Regions from separate parts of the Paenibacillus sp. Marseille-Q7038 genome, predicted to be linked through region 2. Evidence: a T-box and tRNA genes for the amino acid it is inferred to sense, from the RefSeq annotation. Region 2 holds a T-box; the other holds one or more tRNA genes.

Region 1 (6,176 bases), on a different contig from region 2:
TTTACACCCATCCGTTTCAGACGGAAATTCATCGCTGCTACTTCAATAATAACCCCAAGGTTACGACCTGGGCGTACCGGAATAGTAACGAGTGGAACATCTGTATCAATAATTCGAGTTGTCTCTTCATCAAGACCAAGACGGTCATATTGTTTATCCTGTTGCCAAGCTTCTAGGCGGACAACGAGTGTAATTCTCTTATGATTACGGATGGCACCTACTCCAAATAGGGTCATGACATTAATGATCCCGACGCCCCGGATTTCGAGCAGATGACGAATGAGTTCTGGTGCTGTCCCGTGTAATTGATTATCTGATGTTTGGCTAATCTCTACCGCATCATCGGCAACAAGGCGGTGGCCGCGCTTAACAAGCTCCAAAGCAGCTTCACTTTTACCAATACCACTGCTTCCTGTAATTAATAGACCGATACCATACACGTCACATAGAACGCCATGAATCGTAGTTGTTGGAGCCAATTTCCCTTCGAGGAACCCAGTAATACGGCTTGATAGAATTGTCGTCGCCATCGTACTACGCAGTACAGGGAGATCTCTCTCGTTACTGATATCAATCAATTCTTGAGGAACATCAAGTCCACGAGTAACAACAATACAAGGTGTTTCTTCGTGACACAAACCTTCCATTCGTTCCCGACGTTCTTTCTCGGGCAACATCTTAACAAAAGCAAGTTCAGTTCTTCCTAGCAACTGTACCCGTTCAGATGGGTAATATTCAAAATACCCTGCCATCTCCAGACCAGGTCTGTTCAAATCATCTACTGTGATCGGTCTTTTCAAACCATTTTCACCAGAGACAACTTCCATTTGAAATTCATTAACAAGTTGGGATACTTTTACTTTTTTAGCCATGTTGTATCTTCCTTTCGGTACGGCAAATATAACGCGGATTCTAAGAGAAAGTGTTGCCACTATTATGTACAGTTCTCTATCTATATTAACCTGATTGTCATTGTACTCATCGTATCGGAAAATGAAGTCGATTGCAATGTTCGGCATGGTCTACCTTGTAGGTAGTTCCTATGAAGTGAAAAGGGGCTGCCCGGCTTTAGAAAAGCCTGACAACCCCCTTTATTGATGCATTATACTCGTATTAATCTAGAACAAGTACGTTTGCTTCTGTTTCTTTATCAAAGATATGAACTTTGTTCATATCAATTGCCATTTTAACGGTGTTACCATCGCGAGTATTCGAACGTCCATCAACACGTGCGATCGTTACATCATTACCTACACCGCTCAGGTATAGGAGCAATTCGTGACCAAGGTTCTCACTAACATCTACTTTAGCTGTGAAAGCAGTGTGCGGAGAAGCTTCCAAGAATACTGGCTCTTCATGAATATCTTCTGGACGAACACCCAGAATCACTTCTTTGCCAGCATAACCTTTGTTCTTAAGAATTTGTGCTTTACCTTGTGGAATTTCCACATCTAGACCAGCTGCCGCAAAACGAAGGCTTTCACCTTGTTGCGTCAATTTACCAGTGATAAAGTTCATTGTAGGTGATCCAATAAAACCAGCTACGAACAAGTTTGTAGGATGATTGTACAATTCTTCTGGAGAAGCTGCTTGTTGAATATATCCGTCTTTCATTACTACGATACGGTCACCCATCGTCATAGCTTCGATTTGGTCATGCGTTACGTAGATAACAGTCGTTTCAAGACGTTTAGCAAGCTTAGTGATTTCCGCACGCATTTGTCCACGAAGTTTCGCATCCAAGTTAGAGAGCGGCTCATCCATCAAGAAAACTTGTGGGTTACGAACGATGGCACGTCCCAAAGCTACACGCTGACGTTGACCACCGGAAAGAGCTTTTGGTTTACGATCCAGCAAATGCTCGATATCAAGAATTCTAGCTGCTTCACGAACACTCTTATCGATTTCTTCTTTTTTCACTTTACGAAGTTTCAAACCAAACGCCATATTTTGATAAACGTTCATATGCGGATAAAGAGCGTAAGATTGGAATACCATCGCGATATCACGATCTTTAGGAGCTACGTCATTTACAACGCGATCCCCAATATATAGTTTGCCATCGGAGATTTCCTCAAGGCCAGCGATCATCCGAAGTGTTGTAGATTTACCACAACCGGACGGACCTACCAGAACGAGAAATTCTTTATCTTTAATATCTAAGTTAATATCAACAACTGTCGCTTTATCTGCACCCGGATATTGTTTGTAAATATGTTCTAAGCGTACTCCAGCCATGATTATTGCCTCCTCAGCATCATTTCGATTTAATAATGAAAGCGAATACATACAAGTTATTAGCGTGATGTAATCGAATTCATTTCCTGTTCTTATAATAACCTGGAAAGCCCAGTGGTGACTATGCACAATTTACACAAAAAAATTAAGAGGTTTTCGTCACTTTGTACATGAAGAGAGTCAACTTAACCAAAACCGCATCTTTAAAGGTTCGCACATCAAGACCTGTCTCTTGCTTTATCTTATCTAAGCGATAAATTAGAGTATTGCGGTGAATATAAAGACGTTTTGCCGTTTCACTAACATTACAGTCCATTTGAAAGAAGGTCTCTAAGGTAGAGATCGTCTCTTCCTCAAATAGGATCGAAGAGTTACTCATCCCTTTTAGGTAATTCGCTCTCTCTTCCTCAGGTATACTATAGATCAAACGTTCCAAATGGAATTGCCATGGAAAATAAACATGCTCGCCAACTTTAAACTTTTTGCCCAGCTCAGTTATTTCTCTAAGAAAAGAGATCGTAGGAGGTAAGGAGACTATATTGAACAGAGGTTTAGCTACGGATAGATGAAAGACTCCAACCCACTCATTTGCAATCACCTCATGAAGTCCATCGGTAAAGGCAGCAAGCTCTTCTTCAATGGAAAGCTGCATTTTTTGCTGCAGAACCATATGGTCCATGTCCTCATCGGTATTATCCAACACTAATCCTAATTCAGCCAATATAGACCATCTATCTTCTTCTAATGGTACTAATAGCACCTTTCCATCAAAATAGGATTGAAGTAGTTTATTTAAAGCATTAAGTGATATTCCAGATTCATGAGCTCCCTCATACGTCAGGTAAAAAGGAATCATTCCTTTGGTAAACTGTTTTTCATGCACAGTAAGATCTTCAGGATAAGGCATGGGCTTATCCTTATCTATACTCTCTTGAATCCAGCTTCCTAGCTGTTCTAATGAGTTTACCTCTCTATTTTTCGCAATTTCAGTAGAATCTGCATGATGATGTAGTGAAGATATAATCCATTCAATGAGTGCTCTTTCAGATGCTTCGACAAGCTGGGCTGGTGCAGATAATAGCACCTGATTTCCATCTTCTTTTTTTGCTTCTAGATAAAAATATAATGAGTCCCCTTCTTCAAAAGAATGACAGGGTTCATCATCTCTTATAAATGTATGTTTATTAATGGGAACCTCAATTATTTGAAATGGTACGTTAAGAATATCCTGTAGTTTTTGCAACAGTACTTCATAATTCGCCACAATGACCACCACTTTACGACTTTATTGTCTACTCTATTGCCTTCGTTTTCTTACAATCATACCAACCCAACAAAAATAGTATAATACAGGAAGTCTACCTCTACCAAATTCTTTATGTATTTACTTATAAAATTCATCTAATATAAAAGCTATTTAATGAAGTGAGAAACTCAATTCATAAATTTGTCTTCTTATTCTAAAAGAGGATTAAAATAATATATACAACAAAAAAAGCCACCAGTATGAACTGGTGACTTTCGTATGAGCCATGAAGGGCTCGAACCTTCGACACCCTGATTAAAAGTCAGGTGCTCTACCAACTGAGCTAATGGCTCGTAAAACTGGTGGAGGATGATGGATTCGAACCACCGAACCCGTAAGGGAGCAGATTTACAGTCTGATGCGTTTGGCCGCTTCGCTAATCCTCCGAAATAAAAGGTGGCTCGGGACGGAATCGAACCGCCGACACGAGGATTTTCAGTCCTCTGCTCTACCGACTGAGCTACCGAGCCATACATTTAGTTACATAACAATAAAGTGAAAAACAAAACTGATTCCCACTTCACTTTTTTAAATCAATCATCTTTATATTAAAAAGTTAAATGGCGGAACTGACGGGATTCGAACCCGCGATCTCCTGCGTGACAGGCAGGCATGTTAGGCCTCTACACCACAGTTCCACAACTATTTAAGTAAAGATGGTGCCGGCGAGAGGACTTGAACCCCCAACCTACTGATTACAAGTCAGTTGCTCTACCAGTTGAGCTACACCGGCGTATATGGTGGAGATTGAGGGGATCGAACCCCCGACCCTCTGCTTGTAAGGCAGATGCTCTCCCAGCTGAGCTAAATCTCCAGGGAATTATGGTAGCGGCGGAGGGGATCGAACCCCCGACCTCACGGGTATGAACCGTACGCTCTAGCCAGCTGAGCTACACCGCCATAATTATTTATCACACAACTTGTACTATATTATCATACTCAATTTAGGAAATCAAGTAGAAATTTAGTGGCGGAGAGAGAGGGATTCGAACCCTCGCACCGCTTACGCAGTCTAACCCCTTAGCAGAGGGTCCCCTTATAGCCACTTGGGTATCTCTCCAAAAAAGATGTGTAATATCAAGGAATTGCTCCCTGAAAACTAGATACGAAACAATCTTTGCGATTTACTTTTTAGGATAAGCCCTCGACCGATTAGTACTGGTCAGCTCCATGCATTCTTTGCACTTCCACCCCCAGCCTATCTACCTCGTCGTCTTCAAGGGGTCTTACTAATTGGGAAATCTCATCTTGAGGTGGGCTTCGCGCTTAGATGCTTTCAGCGCTTATCCCTTCCATACATAGCTACCCAGCGATGCTCCTGGCGGAACAACTGGTACACCAGCGGTATGTCCATCCCGGTCCTCTCGTACTAAGGACAGCTCCTCTCAAATTTCCTACGCCCACGACAGATAGGGACCGAACTGTCTCACGACGTTCTGAACCCAGCTCGCGTACCGCTTTAATGGGCGAACAGCCCAACCCTTGGGACCTACTTCAGCCCCAGGATGCGATGAGCCGACATCGAGGTGCCAAACCTCCCCGTCGATGTGGACTCTTGGGGGAGATAAGCCTGTTATCCCCAGGGTAGCTTTTATCCGTTGAGCGATGGCCCTTCCATGCGGTACCACCGGATCACTAAGCCCGACTTTCGTCCCTGCTCGACTTGTAGGTCTCGCAGTCAAGCTCCCTTGTGCCTTTACACTCTGCGAATGATTTCCAACCATTCTGAGGGAACCTTTGGGCGCCTCCGTTACTCTTTAGGAGGCGACCGCCCCAGTCAAACTGCCCCTGACACTGTCCTCGCACCGGATCACGGTACCAAGTTAGAACCTAGATACGATCAGGGTGGTATCCCAACGTTGCCTCCACACAAGCTGGCGCTCATGCTTCTTAGGCTCCCACCTATCCTGTACAGATCGTACCCAAATCCAATATCAAGTCGCAGTAAAGCTCCATGGGGTCTTTCCGTCTTGTCGCGGGTAACCTGCATCTTCACAGGTATTAAAATTTCACCGGATCTCTCGTTGAGACAGCGCCCAAGTCGTTACGCCATTCGTGCGGGTCAGAATTTACCTGACAAGGAATTTCGCTACCTTAGGACCGTTATAGTTACGGCCGCCGTTTACTGGGGCTTCGGTTCATAGCTTCGGGACTAATCCCTAACCACTCCCCTTAACCTTCCAGCACCGGGCAGGCGTCAGCCCGTATACTTCGCCTTGCGGCTTCGCACAGACCTGTGTTTTTGCTAAACAGTCGCTTGGGCCTTTTCACTGCGACCCCCTCGTGCTATTCACACTACCGGGGTACCCCTTCTCCCGAAGTTACGGGGTCATTTTGCCGAGTTCCTTAACGAGAGTTCTTCCGCGCGCCTTAGAATTCTCTTCTCACCTACCTGTGTCGGTTTACGGTACGGGCACCTTCATCTGGCTAGAGACTTTTCTTGGCAGTCTGAGATCATGACCTTCGCTACTGTAATTTTCACTCCCCATCACAGCCCAGCCTTAATGATGTGCGGATTTGCCTACACATCAGCCTCACTGCTTGGACAGACATCCATCAGTCTGCGTCACTACCCTACTGCGTCCCCCCATCGCTCGTAACGATTTACGGTGGTACAGGAATTTCGACCTGT
Region 2 (6,176 bases):
TCGCTCCTTCGGGACCGATCTATCAAGCGGGTACACTGAGCGGCAATCCGCTTGCTATGGCAGCAGGTTTGACTACGCTTCGTTTGCTCAATCAAGAAGTCTATGATCGTTTGGAGATGTTAGGAGCAAAGCTGCAAGCTGGTTTTGAGAAAAATGCACGTGAGCTGGGTATTCCCGTAACAATTAATCGGGTAGGTTCGATGGTATGTCCTTTCTTTACGGAGGTGCCTGTAACGAACTATGATATCGCGAAATCAAGTAATCTCGATCGCTTCCGGGCTTATTTCGGACATTTGCTTCAAGAAGGAGTCAGCGTAGCGCCATCTCAATTTGAAGGAATGTTTATTTCGGGTGTGCATTCCGAACAAGATATCGAAGAAACAATTGAAGCTAATTATAATGCGCTGAGAAAACTATGATTACTTCCAAAAGAAGAGGAGAATGGCTGGAGCTTACTCCAGGAAAAAAGGCACTCTCTGGTGAGAATCGAAATGAAGCTGCTGAAGCTTGGCTCTTGCAGGAGCTGGGCATGCCGCCTAAACTTCTTCATGAATTGAAGCGAAATCAAGGAATCAAAATTGCGGGGGACCGGCTGAGGCTGGCCCTTTTTCCGTCTGTACCGCTAGGTATCTCTCCGCGTTATTTCTTGCTTGATATTTTATACGAGGATGATTTTTGTCTTGTCGTTAATAAACCGACAGGTATGCCAGTCCATCCTGATGGGAATGAGCGACATGAGGGAATTATTACGCTGGATCATGCGGTCGCTGCCTACTATGAATCTGAGGGCCAAGAGATTGCGGTACGCCATATTCATCGGCTTGATGTTGATACATCCGGGCCTGTGCTTTATGCCAAGAATCGATATGCTGAATTAAAACTAAATTCGATGATGGAACAAAAAGCGATTGATCGAGCCTATGTGGCAATCGTTCATGGAGTCATTACTCAGAATCAAGAAGTGTTAGAATATCCAATAGGCAAAGATCGTCATCACAAACAGAGAAGAAGAGTTTCGCCTACAGGGCAACATGCGGTAACTCATATGAAAGTCTCTGAACGTTTAAATGAGGCAACTCTTGTTCGTCTGCAATTGGAGACGGGGAGAACCCATCAGATCAGAGTTCACCTCAGCCACGTCGGTCATCCTTTATTCGGTGATACACTCTACGGGGGCAGAAGTGAAGGGATTCGCAGGCAAGCTCTTCACGGGGAGAGGCTTACATTTCATCATCCGTTTACAGGAGAGTTGCTTCGTATTGAGGCACCTTGGCCGGAAGATATTACGGAACTATATGAAGCGAGAAAAAAAGTGGAATAGATCGAATACTCATAAATTGGTATGAGTCCTCTATTTAGAGCATATACATGTCAACGAGAAGAAACTTATTGTTAAACTCTCGTTACATGAGCGAAAGCCATGGTCTTTTTCATGGTAACTATATGCCCGAAAGGAGGACTACAGCTATGTTAAACCCGCCCTACGGACTTCGGTTTGATATTTATGAACGTGTTCAATTACCAGAACATGTTCCCGCCATTGCAGAGCTTGAAGAGATTGAACTCTATCCTCGAATACAGGTGATTACAGATCAGGAACATGCAGCGCTTCGGGGGCATTTGCTGTTGTCAGGTGTGTATATTGGTGAGAATAAGGAACAGGAAGGTTTGCAGCACCTCATTCCGGTGGAGATTACGATTCCGCTTAGCCGGGTTGCCTCTGTGGATGAGATCGCTGTTGAGATTGAGAATTTTGATGTCGACCTATTGTCTACAAGAAGTTTGAATATTACCGGGGTGTTGTCTCTCAGAGGAATAGAAGGAATTCAAACAGAGGAAACTCCTGCTTGGAATTCGGACGAATTTACTGTAGTTCACACGAACTCCGCTTCTGAACAGGAGAATAACGCACCAAAAGAGTACACCGGATATAATCCATATCAACGCGATCCTGCTACGGATGGTGGTGAAGCTTCATTTGAGCAAGAGCATACGAGTGACACTTCTCCGGTACCACCTACATTTTATGCTCCTTATATAACACCGACTTCGGTTCATAATGAAGAACAGGAGGAGCGAGACGTTTGGAATCTTCCTTATGAGACTCTATCGGTAGATGAAGGTTCTAATCAGCAGGAAGACTCTAATATAGAAGAGCGGAGAATAAAGAATCAAGAGAACTGGGAGCTAAGAGAGACAAAAGATAATCAGGATGCAGAAGAAGGAAATTCTGCGACTGAACTCTCTGCCGCGCCAGAAGTTTGGCATTTTGAAACGCCTGCGGAACCTGTTGTAAGTCTTCAAGATGCAGAACTGCCTATAGAAGAACAAACTGCAGAACCTGCCACGGTGCAGCGAGACGATCAGGAGATTACCTGGGAGGATGAGGGAGTGCTGCTTACAGCAGATGTACCTCAGCCAGAGGAAGAAGACGAAAAGCCGGAGCTAAAAGTTGCTTTTGGCAGTAAAAAAGAGAGTGATGCCCCTGCCGCTGATTCGTATGGAATTACCTCTCTTCTTCAGAAGAGCAAGAGAACAGAAGAAGTTCTACAGTTAGAGGAACAGATTCCCGTAGAAAAGCGTGAAGAAGAGCAGACAGAAGATGTACAGTGGAAAAACCTATTTCTTGGCGGTAGTTCTGAGCAGACGCCATTCAAGAGGGTCAAGCTTTGTATAGTACAACGGGAAGAAACTTTGGATACGATTGCAGATAGGTATCAACTAAGCACGCGTGAGTTACAGCTGTATAATCGTTTATCTGAGCAGTCGATTGAAGAGGGACAGGTGCTTTACATTCCTTAGGCCTAATATTAAAATAATGTGTTCTTGGGCGTAATAACGACCAGGGGCACTTTTTTTAATTATTTTGTGTTACATAGAATTCAGCTATTATCCCGCTCCAGTCTTTCCCTATGCGGGAAATAGGCATTCGCCTGTTGACGAATTTAGGCTAGAAATGTATGATGTCTGTAGGATTGGGGATACAATGAATATAATTCATTGTGGTTCGTATAGATCCCTTGAATTACACATGGAACAACGAAGAACGGGAGTAGTAAGCAGTGAACCCTTCAGAGAGTGGAATCGAGTGGTGTGAGATTCCGCAGGATACTTTACTGACCGAAGTCACCCGGGAGTTGCCCTTTTGAATGCTTTCGTATGTTTTGTACATAGAGAGCACTAGAATGTGGCCGGCTGCAGCCGTTATACTGTCTAACAAAGTGTCATATCAAGCCCGCAAACTAAAGTTTGTGGTAATTATGTTTTGGTATGAAACAAAGGTGGTACCGCGAAAGAATGACCTTTCGTCCTTTGAGGATGAAGGGTCTTTTTGTTTTTTTATCGCTACTGATGAAAATGTATTTTGAAGTTCTAAATTAACAGGAGGAATGTATATGTCTGAAGCAACAAATCAACCCAATCAACCCAATCAGACGGAAATGCCAACCACTTATGATCCGCATGCTGCGGAGCAGAAGTGGTACCCGTATTGGATGGAAAACAATTTCTTTAAAGCAGGTCAGCGTAAGGATGCACAGCCTTTTACCATTGTAATTCCACCGCCAAACGTAACGGGTATGCTTCATATCGGTCATGCGCTGGACTTTACACTTCAGGATATTATTATCCGTGCGAAACGGATGCAAGGTTATGACGCGCTCTGGCTGCCTGGTTCTGACCATGCAGGGATTGCAACTCAAACCAAAGTAGAGCAAAAATTGAGAGAAGACGGAATTACTCGTTATGATCTCGGACGCGAAAAGTTTCTTGAGAAGGTTTGGGACTGGAAAGAAGAATATAACAGTACGATTCGTTCCCAATGGGCAAAAATGGGCTTGTCTCTTGACTACTCTCGCGAGCGTTTTACGCTGGATGAAGGGTTGTCAAAAGCGGTACGTGAAGTGTTTGTTACACTATATAATAAAGGTCTTATCTACCGCGGAAAACGTATCATTAACTGGGATCCGGCAGCACGTACGGCTTTATCTGATATTGAAGTTGAATATAAAGAAGTACAAGGTCACTTGTACCATCTGAAATATGATTTAAAAGACGGCAGCGGCTCTATTACCGTTGCAACGACAAGACCAGAAACCATGCTTGGTGATACGGCTGTTGCGGTTCATCCCGAAGATGACCGTTACAAAGATATGATTGGCAAAGTACTTGTACTGCCGATTATTGGCCGTGAAATTCCTGTTATTGCAGATGAATATGTAGACAAAGAGTTCGGTAGCGGAGCGGTAAAAATTACGCCTGCACATGATCCAAATGACTTTGAAGTCGGTCTTCGACACGACCTGCCCCAAATCACGGTTATGGATGAGACGGGTACCATGAACGGGGAAGCTGGTAAATATAAAGGGCTTGACCGTAGTGAGTGTCGTAAGCAGATCGTTGCTGACCTTAAGGAACTCGGTGTTCTTATTAACATTGAAGACCATGTGCATCAAGTGGGTCATAGTGAGCGTTCAGGTGCTGTTGTAGAACCTTATCTGTCTACACAGTGGTTTGTTGCGATGCAGCCGCTTGCGGAAAGAGCTATTGAAGCTCAGAAGAGCGGAAAAGGTGTGAATTTTGTTCCAGATCGTTTTGAGAGAACGTATCTGCACTGGATTGAGAATGTTCGCGACTGGTGTATTTCTCGTCAGCTCTGGTGGGGACACCGTATTCCAGCATGGTACTGTAATGCTTGCGGAGAGCTTCATGTTAGCCAGGAAGACCTCACGACTTGTACCAAGTGTGGGTCTGCAGATCTTCGTCAAGACGAAGATGTTCTTGATACTTGGTTTAGTTCGGCGTTATGGCCTTTCTCTACTCTAGGATGGCCTGAAGACGCAGAAGATCTGAAACGCTACTATCCAACGTCTGTGCTCGTGACTGGGTACGATATCATTTACTTCTGGGTAGCTCGAATGATCTTTACAGCACTTGAATTTACAGATGAAATTCCGTTTAAGGATGTACTGATGCATGGTCTAGTACGAGATGCAGAAGGACGCAAAATGTCGAAGTCGCTTGGCAACGGGGTAGATCCGCTTGAAGTTATTGAAAAATATGGGGCAGATGCAATGCGTTATATGATTTCAACAAGCAGCACACCAGGACAAGATCTTCGTTTCCGCTGGGAACGTGTAGAACAAGCACGTAACTTTGCGAATAAGATTTGGAATGCTTCCCGTTTTGCTCTCATGAATCTGGAAGGCATTAAATATGAGGACATTGACATTACAGGTGAACTATCCACAGCTGATCGCTGGATTCTGCATCGCCTAAATGAAACTGCAAAAGAAGTAACTCGTCTTATGGACGCTTATGAATTTGGAGAAACCGGACGTGCGCTGTATAACTTCATATGGGATGATCTCTGTGACTGGTACATCGAATTCTCCAAATTGACGTTATATGGTGAGGATGAGCAGGCAAAACGTAAGACACAGTCGGTACTTGCTTATGTACTGGATCGTACAATGCGTCTTATTCATCCGTTCATGCCGTTTATTTCCGAGGAAATCTGGCAGCATTTGCCGCATAAAGGAGAGACCATTTCGCTTGCAGCATGGCCTGAATTTACCGAAGAACTGGTTAACGATCAGGCTGTAGCTGAGATGAATATGCTGATGGATCTCATTCGTGCTGTTCGTAATGTTCGTGCAGAAGTAAATGTGCCAATGAGTAAGAAGATTGAAATGAATGTAAATGCAAGTAATGCAGATGCGCTGCAGATCATCGACAACAACCTTGTTTATGTTAGCAGATTCTGTAATACTTCTGATCTGACTACAGGTATTTCTTTACCTACACCGGAGAAAGCGATGACGGCCATTGTATCAGGTGCTGAAATTTATTTCCCGCTCGCAGGACTTATCGATATTGACCAAGAAATCGCTCGTCTTGAGAAAGAACGCGAGAATTTAGATAAAGAAGTGCTTCGCATTGAGAAAAAACTTGGCAATGAAGGTTTCGTATCCAAAGCACCAGCTAAAGTAATTGAAGAAGAGCGTGCAAAACTTGCGGATTATTCGGATAAACGCAGTAAAGTCATTGCTCGTATTGCTGAACTACAAAGCTAATTCGGTTATAATTTCGCGGTATCCCTTAAAGAATAGTCTCACAAATTTCGCAATCGGAGGGTGAAGAAAATGTCTGAAAATACGGGGGCTGCTTGTGCAGCT

Evidence for each region. A T-box is a leader RNA that pairs with one kind of tRNA and senses whether it is charged. The one in region 2 lies ahead of ACWPWY_RS14480 (valine--tRNA ligase), so its partner is inferred to be a tRNA-Val.
Region 1: it encodes a tRNA-Val, which carries the amino acid that the T-box ahead of ACWPWY_RS14480 (valine--tRNA ligase) is inferred to sense. The anticodon was not compared.

Annotation. Positions count from the first base shown of each region.
Region 1 is NZ_CBCOOM010000002.1:263,231-269,406, forward strand. It holds gene hprK (HPr(Ser) kinase/phosphatase) at 1-872, opposite strand, end outside; gene ACWPWY_RS18395 (ABC transporter ATP-binding protein) at 1,114-2,238, opposite strand; gene ACWPWY_RS18400 (PucR family transcriptional regulator) at 2,384-3,502, opposite strand; tRNA gene ACWPWY_RS18405 (tRNA-Lys) at 3,765-3,837, opposite strand; tRNA gene ACWPWY_RS18410 (tRNA-Tyr) at 3,845-3,930, opposite strand; tRNA gene ACWPWY_RS18415 (tRNA-Phe) at 3,942-4,014, opposite strand; tRNA gene ACWPWY_RS18420 (tRNA-Asp) at 4,106-4,182, opposite strand; tRNA gene ACWPWY_RS18425 (tRNA-Thr) at 4,202-4,277, opposite strand; tRNA gene ACWPWY_RS18430 (tRNA-Val) at 4,283-4,358, opposite strand; tRNA gene ACWPWY_RS18435 (tRNA-Met) at 4,368-4,444, opposite strand; tRNA gene ACWPWY_RS18440 (tRNA-Ser) at 4,513-4,604, opposite strand; rRNA gene ACWPWY_RS18445 (23S ribosomal RNA) at 4,677-6,176, opposite strand, start outside.
Region 2 is NZ_CBCOOM010000001.1:3,049,881-3,056,056, reverse strand. It holds gene hemL (glutamate-1-semialdehyde 2,1-aminomutase) at 1-419, shown strand, start outside; gene ACWPWY_RS14490 (RluA family pseudouridine synthase) at 416-1,321, shown strand; gene ACWPWY_RS14485 (LysM peptidoglycan-binding domain-containing protein) at 1,468-2,802, shown strand; T-box leader at 3,034-3,316, shown strand; gene ACWPWY_RS14480 (valine--tRNA ligase) at 3,396-6,074, shown strand; gene ACWPWY_RS14475 (bifunctional folylpolyglutamate synthase/dihydrofolate synthase) at 6,144-6,176, shown strand, end outside.